2 regions of the Planococcus sp. 11815 genome follow, and region 2 is predicted to be linked to the other one. Evidence: riboswitches for the same ligand, from Rfam matches in the RefSeq annotation. Region 2 holds a riboswitch; the other holds the start of a gene.
The links. A riboswitch is a leader RNA that binds a small molecule or an ion and turns the genes downstream of it on or off. The one in region 2 is predicted to bind S-adenosylmethionine.
Positions count from the first base shown of each region.

Region 1: linked by a shared signal. The riboswitch ahead of M1Q06_RS13915 (methionine ABC transporter ATP-binding protein) and the one ahead of M1Q06_RS16420 (transporter substrate-binding domain-containing protein) in region 2 are both predicted to bind S-adenosylmethionine.

Region 1 is NZ_CP096991.1:2,773,861-2,778,675, forward strand. It holds gene metX (homoserine O-acetyltransferase MetX) at 1-716, opposite strand, end outside; gene M1Q06_RS13910 (O-acetylhomoserine aminocarboxypropyltransferase/cysteine synthase family protein) at 729-2,018, opposite strand; SAM riboswitch class I at 2,120-2,234, opposite strand; SAM riboswitch class I at 2,421-2,533, shown strand; gene M1Q06_RS13915 (methionine ABC transporter ATP-binding protein) at 2,666-3,697, shown strand; gene M1Q06_RS13920 (methionine ABC transporter permease) at 3,687-4,337, shown strand; gene M1Q06_RS13925 (MetQ/NlpA family ABC transporter substrate-binding protein) at 4,424-4,815, shown strand, end outside.
Region 2 is NZ_CP096991.1:3,264,841-3,269,655, reverse strand. It holds gene M1Q06_RS16430 (sulfite exporter TauE/SafE family protein) at 100-825, shown strand; gene solA (N-methyl-L-tryptophan oxidase) at 902-2,041, opposite strand; SAM riboswitch class I at 2,248-2,353, shown strand; gene M1Q06_RS16420 (transporter substrate-binding domain-containing protein) at 2,480-3,292, shown strand; gene M1Q06_RS16415 (amino acid ABC transporter permease) at 3,314-4,033, shown strand; gene M1Q06_RS16410 (amino acid ABC transporter ATP-binding protein) at 4,033-4,770, shown strand; gene mmuM (homocysteine S-methyltransferase) at 4,813-4,815, shown strand, end outside.

The sequences.
Region 1 (4,815 bases), 490 kb from region 2:
CCCTGATAATCCAGATAAGACTGAACTTCGAACTCTTCCCCGCAGCGTGAACGACCGAAGCGGCCATTGAATAATTGGCTGCTCCGGTACGTCACCATGCCGGCCATGCGCGCGATTTCGAATCCTTTCAACCTGGTTTCCTGATGATAATTGCCTGACTGGAACTCGGGATCGTTTTCGATTGCCTGAATGCCGATGTGATTGAATGCAACGCCATAATCTCCATAATAAGGCGTTACAGCAAGTGCAATGGCCGTATCCAGAAACTCTGGATAGAGCTTTGCCCATTCCAAGGTTTTCATGCCCCCGAGAGAACCGCCGATCACCGCTGCCAAATGGTTGATGCCCAAAGCTTCAAGGGCTTTCCGCTCCGCTCTTACCATGTCACGAATGGTCAGTTCAGGAAATGACGCTCGATAAGGTTCACCGGTTTCCGGATTGATCGAAAGGGGGCCGGTCGAACCGCTGCAGCCCCCGAGCACATTGAACGTGATGACTTGGAACTGTCCAGTATCCACCGCTTTGCCTGGGCCGATCAACCCCGCCCACCAACCCGGTTGATCTGCAGTACCCACTGCATATTGATCGCCCGTCAGCGCGTGGCAAACCAGAATCGCCGGCGCGGAACTTTCCCCGACGCGTTCATACGCCAATTCCACTTCACGCAATAGTTGACCTGATTCAAGTTTTAGCTGGCCGATGGATACTGTCGTCATCCGAATCCCTCCTTACGCGTTCTCGAGTACTGCCGCTTGGATCGCTTGCTCCAAATCAGCGATTAAATCTTCGTGGTTTTCCAATCCTACAGACAAACGGATCAATTCTTCCGTTACGCCGCTATTTTTCAACTCTTCTGCTGTCAATTGCTGGTGTGTCGTGGACGCCGGGTGGATGATCAATGATTTGGCATCGCCGACATTCGCCACGTGCGACCATAAATTAACGCCATCGATTACTTTGCGGCCGGCTTCCCTGCCGCCTTTAATGCCGAAGTTGACGATCGAACCGTAGCTGTCTTTCAAATATTTATCAGCAAGTGTCTTGGATGGATGCCCTTCAAGGCCAAGGTAATTGACCCACTCGACTTGCGGATGGTCTTTCAAATATTCAGCGACCTTCTGCGCATTCGTCGCGTGGCGCGGAATCCGGAGGTGCAAAGTTTCAAGTCCCTGAAGCAGTGCATGGGCACTGTCCGCACTGAGTGACGGGCCGAAATCGCGCAACAGCTGGACGCGTAATTTCGTCGCGAATGCCGCTTCCGGCACATCAATTCCGAAACGGATGCCATGGTAGGTTTCATCCGGCTCCGTGTAATTCGGGAAGCGCGGGTTGTCCCAGTTGAACCGTCCGGCATCAACCGCTACGCCGCCGATCGTCGTTCCGTGCCCGCCGATCCATTTCGTGGCGGAATGGATGACCACGTCTGCACCGAATTCGATCGGATTGCTGACGAAAGGCGATGCGAAAGTATTATCGATCAACAGCGGAACCCCGTTTTCGTGTGCGATATTAGCTACTTGCTCGACGTCGAACACGTTCAAGCTTGGATTTCCGATGATCTCACCGAACAAGGCTTTCGTCTTATCGGTAATCGCTGCACGGAAATTTTCAGGATCTGTCGCATCGACGAATTTTACGTTAATGCCATAGCGCGGCAATGTGTTGGCGAATAGGTTATAGGTTCCACCGTATAAATTGCTGTCGGCGATAATTTCGTCTCCCGCTTCCGCAATGTTCAAAACTGAAAATGCAATGGCTGCCATCCCTGAAGACAAAGCTACTGCAGCGGTCCCGCCTTCAAGAAGTGCGACGCGCTGTTCGAATACATCAACTGTCGGGTTCATGATACGCGAATAGATATTGCCCGTTTCTTTCAAGCCAAATAGGTTTTGTGCGTGCTCGGTATCTTTGAATACATAAGAAGTCGTTTTATGGACCGGTACGCCGCGAGCGCCTGTCACTGGATCTGGTTCTTGGCCACCGTGTAATAGAAGAGTTTCTGGTTTGAAGTTTGTCATTGTCAATTCCTCCTGTTTTTGTAATAGTTTTGTTCGTTTTGAGGAGGACATAAAAAGACCCTCTTCAGAAAGAAGAGGGCCGTCATATACGGATTTGCCTCCTCTTATCTTTCAGCGGCGCAAATGCGCGCTGTAGGATTTAGCACCTTTCCAGACATGAGCCTGTTGGTTGCCGGGCATCGTAGGGCCTATTCCCTCCGCCTCTCGTGATAAGAGTATTCAGTTATTTTTTGCTTGAGGAAAAGTATAGGGTACATCCAGGTTTAAAGTCAAGCATATTTTTCTAAAAATTTTAACTACTATTAAACGCAATTTTCCGCAAAACTTTTTTTATCAAACTTGTTGACTTTTTCTCTATTTCGAAATAGAGTAGGAATCACGAATTGAATAGCTTACATCACTTTCTTATCCAGAGAAACCGAGGGACAGGCCCTATGACGTTTCGGCAGCAGATTCGCAAATCAGCGAAAACTGTGCTAATTCCTGCAAATGTTTCGGCATTTGGAAGATGAGAATGAGATGGTTTCATATTTTGGAGCCCTCTTTTTTCTTGCGTATAAGAAAAAAGAGGGCTTTTTGTTGTTATTCCAAGAAAGTGTTCGTTCGCACTCATTCGAATCGTTATTTGCAGCCACAGGAGGGACACCATGATTCAATTTGAAGCAGTCAAGAAAACTTACGTATCCGGCAAGCAGGAAGTCCATGCGCTCAACGGCATCGATTTGACCGTCGAGACCGGGGAAATTTACGGCGTCATCGGATTTAGCGGCGCGGGGAAAAGCTCATTGATCCGCACGGTGAATTTGCTCGAGCGCCCATCAACAGGACGCGTGCTCATCCACGGAGAAGACATTTCCACTTTAAGCGCACGCAAAATCCGCGATACGCGAAAAGACATCGGCATGATCTTCCAGCATTTCAATTTGCTGAACTCGAAGACCGTACACCATAATATCGCGATGCCGCTGATTCTGGCCAAGACCCCGAAAGCGGAAATCGATCGGAAAGTGGCAGAACTATTGGAGTTTGTCGGGCTTGCCGACCAAGCGAAAAAATACCCGGATCAATTATCCGGCGGGCAAAAGCAGCGCATCGGTATTGCTCGTGCACTCGCCACCAACCCGTCAATACTGCTATGCGATGAAGCAACATCAGCGCTCGACCCGCAGACAACCCAGTCCATACTGGATCTGCTGCGCCGCATCAACCAGGAATACAACATCACCATTTTGCTCATCACTCACGAGATGGGCGTTATCCGGGAAATCTGCGACAAAGTGGCCGTTCTTGAAGAAGGCCGTGTCATCGAGCAAGGCAGCGTATTTGAAGTGTTCAGCAATCCCCAGCACGCGACGACGAAGCGGTTCGTCCGTTCTGTCATGAACGATGAATTGCCGGCTTCGCTGCTTGAGCAGATCCGCCACAACGACGGGACACGCCCGATCTACCGGGTGCAGTTTACCGGGAATTCAGTCGGCCAGCCATTCATGTCACGGGTGTCACGCGAATTCCAGCTCGATTTGAATGTGTTGTTCGGTAACATTACAGAACTTCAAGGCATTCCATACGGCAACTTGATTGTCGAGTTCGACGGCGCTCATGCAGAAATCGACCGCGCACTCGCCTCGATCCGAAACGATAACATCCAAGTAGAGGAGGTGCAGCAACATGCAGGTTGATCAATCGCAAATCTTAGAAGCTTTATGGGAAACCCTTTACATGACGGGTGCATCATTCGTTTTCTCGCTCTTCATCGGCTTGCCGCTCGGCATCTTGCTGGTCGTCACGAGAAAAGGGCATCTGCTCGAGAATGAAGCAGTCTTTAACGTATTGAACATCGTCATCAATATCTTCCGTTCGGTTCCGTTTATCATCTTGATGGTCGCCATCATTCCATTGACGCGCATCATTGTCGGCACATCGATCGGCACCGCCGCAGCCATCGTCCCATTAGTATTTTATGCAGGTCCGTACATCGCCCGGCTGATCGAGAACTCATTGCTCGAAGTCGATAAAGGCGTCATCGAAGCCGCCCAGGCGATGGGCGCTTCTCCCGGCCAGATCATTTTCCGCTTCCTTATACCAGAAGCGCTCAGCTCCCTTGTCCTGGCATTGACCATCGCCATCGTCGGCTTAATCGGCGCCTCCGCAATGGCAGGTGCAATCGGAGGCGGCGGGCTCGGCGACTTGGCCATCACTTACGGCTATCAGCGCTTTGACACATTGGTCATGCTCTTGACTGTCGCCATTCTGGTCGTCCTTGTCCAAGGCGTCCAATCGCTCGGCAACCTCATGTCCCGCAGAGTGCGCCGGAGCTAAGTCCTTTTATTCACATCAATTAAATACAATCAAGCGATTTATTCATCAGCACAATCACTTTTAAAAAACCATTGGAGGATTTCATCGTGAAAAAAATTACAGCTCTTTTTGCAACAGCAGGCATCGCCGCGCTTCTCGGCGCATGTGGCGACGATAGCTCAGCCGGCGAAACCACGAAAGTGACACTTGGAATCAGTGGATCGGACACGACGATTTGGGATTATGTCGGCGACAAAGCCGCTGAAGAAGGCATCGAACTCGACATCATCACCTTCTCGGATTACGTTGCGCCGAACTTGGCACTCGCTGAAGGCGAACTCGACTTGAACGCCTTCCAGACCATCTCGTATTTCGATGAATTTGTCGAAGAGCACAATGTCGACATCGTACCGATCGGCTCTACCGTCATTGCGCCGATGGGCTTGTATTCCGACAAATACGAATCCATCGAAGAACTTCCTGAAGGAGCCCAAATCGC
Region 2 (4,815 bases):
TGATCGCGAGCATATCTAAAACCCGCAGCGGGCTGCATGTTAAGATGGATATAGGAAAATGACAGCACAGTAAATCTTTGTAAGGGAAAGCAGGATTTTATGGAGTTTGCCGTATTTACCATCGTCATACTGATTGCCTCAATCCTCCAGACGAGCACCGGATTCGGGTTTTCCATCCTGGCGACGCCATTCCTTCTGCTGATCTTTGAGCCCGCCGAAGCCATACAGATAAATTTAATCTTATCTTTGCTCATTTCGGCCGCCTTGATCGCAAAGGTTCGGAAAGATGTCGATATCGGTGTTTTGAAAAGGTTCATTGCTGGAAGTTCGCTGGGGTTGCCTGTTGGAATAGCGGTCTTCTTGATGATCGATTTGAATAGCTTGAAACTCATGGTAAGCCTGCTCATTTTATTGCTGACCTTGATGCTCATTTTTAAATTTCGGATCAGCCGAAATAACAAGCGGGATCTATTGGTCGGTGGCCTTTCCGGTTCCCTGACAACAAGTATTGGCATGCCGGGACCTCCGATTTTGCTATATTTTTCAGGAATGGAGACGAAAAAAGAAACCTTGCGGAGTACGACGTTGGCGTTTTACCTCTTCATTTATTTGGTGAGCCTGATCATGCAGATGAGTTTTGCGGGAACGAACAAAACCGTTTGGCTCTCCAGTTTCTGGGCCATCCCACTTGTAGCGGCAGGCCTATACTTGGGGCAATTATTGTTTGGGCGAATCAACCAACGGATTTTCCGGATGTTCACTTATGTCATCTTACTGTTCACAGGGAGTTATTTACTGTTGGAGAGTTTAGGATGGTTGCCATGAACGATTCACTAATAGTCGGCAAATATAACAAAGAGGTTCTCCTTTAACAATAAGGAGAACCTCTTTGTGTTTGAGCTCATAGTTTAAAGCGATTGAGCGAGAACGGGGCGATATCGAATTCCGTGTGGCCGTCGATCGCCAACCGGCTCAACACTTCGCCCATGACGCTGCCGAATTTAAAGCCGTGGCCGGTAAAGCCGCAGGCGAAAATGACGTGCTCGTTGTCCGGATGGCGGTCGATGATGAAGTTATGGTCGTCCGAGACGGTGTATAAACAAGTTTTGCCTTGTTTCAATTCTCCGCTCGCTTCTGGCATATACAGGTCCAGGAATCTTCTTAGGTCGCCCTCATCAAATTCGTATTGCCCGAAGTTCTGGGTTTGTTCGTCCGGGTCGATTGGCTGCCCGCCATCCGAGCGTCCGACTTTTACGCCAGCGCCGTCGATGCTCGGGAAGCCGTAGAACATCATCTCGGGACCTTCCACAAAAAAACCGGGAAATTGATCGGCATTGTACATCTCCGGTGCTTCAAACCAGCCGACCGCTTTGCGCGTCGGTTGGATCGGCAATTGCAGGTCCGGCAGCAGCTTCTTCGCCCATGCACCGGCTGTGACGATCACTTTTTCAGCATAGAAAACACCTTGCGCGGTCGAGATTTTCACGCGATCCCCGTCCTGTATATCGATGTGCTGGACGGGTGTATTCGGCACATAGTGAACGCCGTTTTCGAGCGCCAGTTTCTTATAGGCACGGATGGCATTTTCGCTGTACAACACGCCTGCTTGTGCTTCAAAGCAGCCGATGAAATGCTCGGGCACTGTGAAGCCCGGCCATCTTTCTTGAATCGCGCCGCTGCTTAATATTTCGAGCGGCAAGCCGTAGCTATTGGCGGCTGCAATGCTTTCGAGCAGAAAAGGGGAGTCTTCCGGGCCAAGCCCGATAACACCGGTCTTATCGAACACTTTGTAGCCGGTCTGTTTCTCCAGGTCTTCCCATAATTGCTGCGCGCGCAACACTAACCTAACGTAATGCCTGCCTTCCCCGTAAGCGTGGCGAATTAATCGGGTGTCTCCGTGATGGCTGCCGTTCGCATGGGGAGGGTCGAATGCATCGATCACCAATGTCTTCTTGCCTTGTTGTGCCAAAAAGGCGCCGGCGGCCATGCCCATCGTGCCGGCACCGACGATGGCGACATCAAAAACAGTTTCCTCGCTCATCTTGTGTTCACTCCGCTCTTGTATTGGATGCATGCCGCCCGGTGGAACCCGGCAGCAATGGAATATTAAATTGATGGTATGCAATATGGCAGGCTTTGTCAATTTCCTCCTGAATTTTTATACGAAATTTTGATTTATTTTCAAAAAAGGGTTTGACAGCAGGGGCTATCTCAAATACTATCGTTAATATGTTAAAAAAATTAAATAACTTATCCAGAGAGACTGAGGGACAGGCCCTATGACGTCCAGCAACCATCATGTTCATGAGAGGTGCTAATTCCTGCAGGATGTGTTCATTCTGAGAGATAAGAAATTGGTCGAAGCCTCTTTCCTATTGAAAGAGGCTTTTTTGCATCCAAAAGGAGGGCAGGTACTCTACACAAGGCGGAAAGTCCAGCCCTATCATAAAAAAACTACACACCAAAAGGAGCTTGAATTATGAAAAGAAACGCTTATCTATTCGCTACTGCCTGTTTAGTAGGTCTTGCCGGAACACTTGCCGGCTGTTCATCGGAAGAGACGGCGAACGCTACAGGAGACCAAGTGATCCGCGTCGGAACGCAAAACGACTATCCGCCTTTCGCTTTCGCGGATGATGCCAACCAGCTGACGGGCTATGACGTGGACATGATGAAGGCCGTCGATGAACAATTGGACGGCTATACGTTCGAATACGTCGCCGTGCCGTGGGACAGCATGTTCCTTGCGCTCGAGTCGAATAAAATTCAGGCCATTGCCGACCAAGTAGCAAAAACGCCGGAACGCCAAGAAAAGTATTTGTTCACCGATGAATCGTATTTCGCAGCGGAAACGGTCATCGCAGTGAAAGAAGGCCGAGAAGACATTCAGACGATTGAAGATTTGGAAGGAAAAGCGGTCGGGGCTTTGGCAGGTGATTCCTATACTTTATTGCTTGAGGAGTATAACGAAACCGCCGCAGAGCCGATCGAACTGAAATACAGCGAAAGCGGCAACCCGTCGGAAATTCTGCAGGATGTGCAGAACGGACGCGTCGACGCTTACGTCAATGACCCGATCATGATGAACGCGGTGTTGGAAAAGAATGAACTCGGCGTGGAGATTGTCGGGCAGCCTTTGGTCAATGACGATATGGGCATCGTCTTGAAAGATGAAGAAAAAGGCGAAGAGTTGAAAGCCTTGATCGACCCGATTTTGAAACAGCTGAAAGAAGACGGCACCTTGTCCGAACTGTCCGAGAAATGGACCGGCGGCGACTACATCCCTGAATAAGCTAGCGGAAGGACAGAGACAATGGAAAATTTACTGGACTTGAATTTCTTGATCGAGAGCTTTCCTGCCATTATTTCCAGGCTACCAATCACGATCGGCATAGCAGTCGGCTCACTGCTTTTGAGTTTAATCATCGGCGTGGCTGCGGCATTGATCAAAATCTACAAAGTACCTGTGCTCAGCGTCATCACGTCGATCTATATCTCCTTTATCCGGGGGACGCCGTTATTGGTGCAGATTTACCTGGTGTTTTACGGGATTCCGAAAATCATTTATTTTCTTCAAAGCGAATACGGCTGGCTTCAGTCGGCGGACGTTAATAGCATCGCTCCGGAATTCTATGCCTTGATGGCCTTTTCCATCAATTTGGGCGCGTATTTATCCGAGACGATCCGTTCGGCGATCGAATCGGTCGACCGCGGCCAGTTCGAAGCCGCCAAAGCGATCGGCATGACGCCTGTGCAGATGATGCTGAAGATCGTCTTCCCGCAGGCCTTGACGGTAGCGATCCCGAACCTCGGCAATATGTTCATCAGCACCATCAAAGACACCTCGCTCGTGTTCATCATCGGCGTCATCGATATCATGGGGCAGGCAAAAATCCTCGGCTCCCGCGGCTTGGCGTTCTTTGAAGTGTATATCGCCGTCTCGATCGTCTATTGGATCTTATGCATTGCCGTCGAGCGCTTATTGGTGAAAATCGAGAAGCGTGCACGCAGATATGAAAGAGGGATTGCCTGATGATCAAATTGGAGAAGCTGCATAAATATTACGACCGACAGCATGTGTTGAAAGGCATCGATTTAACCGTCGAAAAAGGCGAAGTGGTGGCGGTCCTCGGGCCAAGCGGTTCCGGGAAGTCGACGTTGTTGCGCTGCATCAACCTTCTCGAAGATCCGACGAGCGGCATCGTGGAAATCGGCGGAAAGCGGGTGGATGCGGCCACCGCCAAGAAAAAGGAAATCTTCGCGCTCAGGACTGCAACGGGGATGGTGTTCCAGCAATACAACCTGTTCAAGAATCTGACTGTGCTGCAAAATGTCTCCGTCGGTTTGACGAGCGTCAAGCGGATGAAAAAAGACGCTGCTGACAAGAAAGGCATCGAGATGCTCGAGCAGGTCGGCTTGTCGTCTAAACTGAGCCATTACCCTGCGCAATTGTCCGGAGGCCAGCAGCAGCGTGTCGGCATCGCCCGTGCGCTGGCTTTGGACCCGGAAGTGCTGTTATTCGACGAACCGACTTCTTCATTGGACCCGGAACTGGTCGATGAAGTATTAGCCACCATCCGCCGCGTCGCGGACACCGGAAAAACGATGTTCATCGTGACCCATGAATTGAATTTCGCGCGGGAAATTTCGGACCGCGTCATCTTTATGGAAGACGGCGTCATTATCGAGCAAGGCACGGCTGAGCAAATTTTCACCGAGCCCGCCGTTGAAAGAACGAGACAATTTTTAGGGAAAGCCGTCCAAGGCTGAGGGAATAAAGTGAAACGACTGAGAGCGGAAGGATGGTTTGGAATG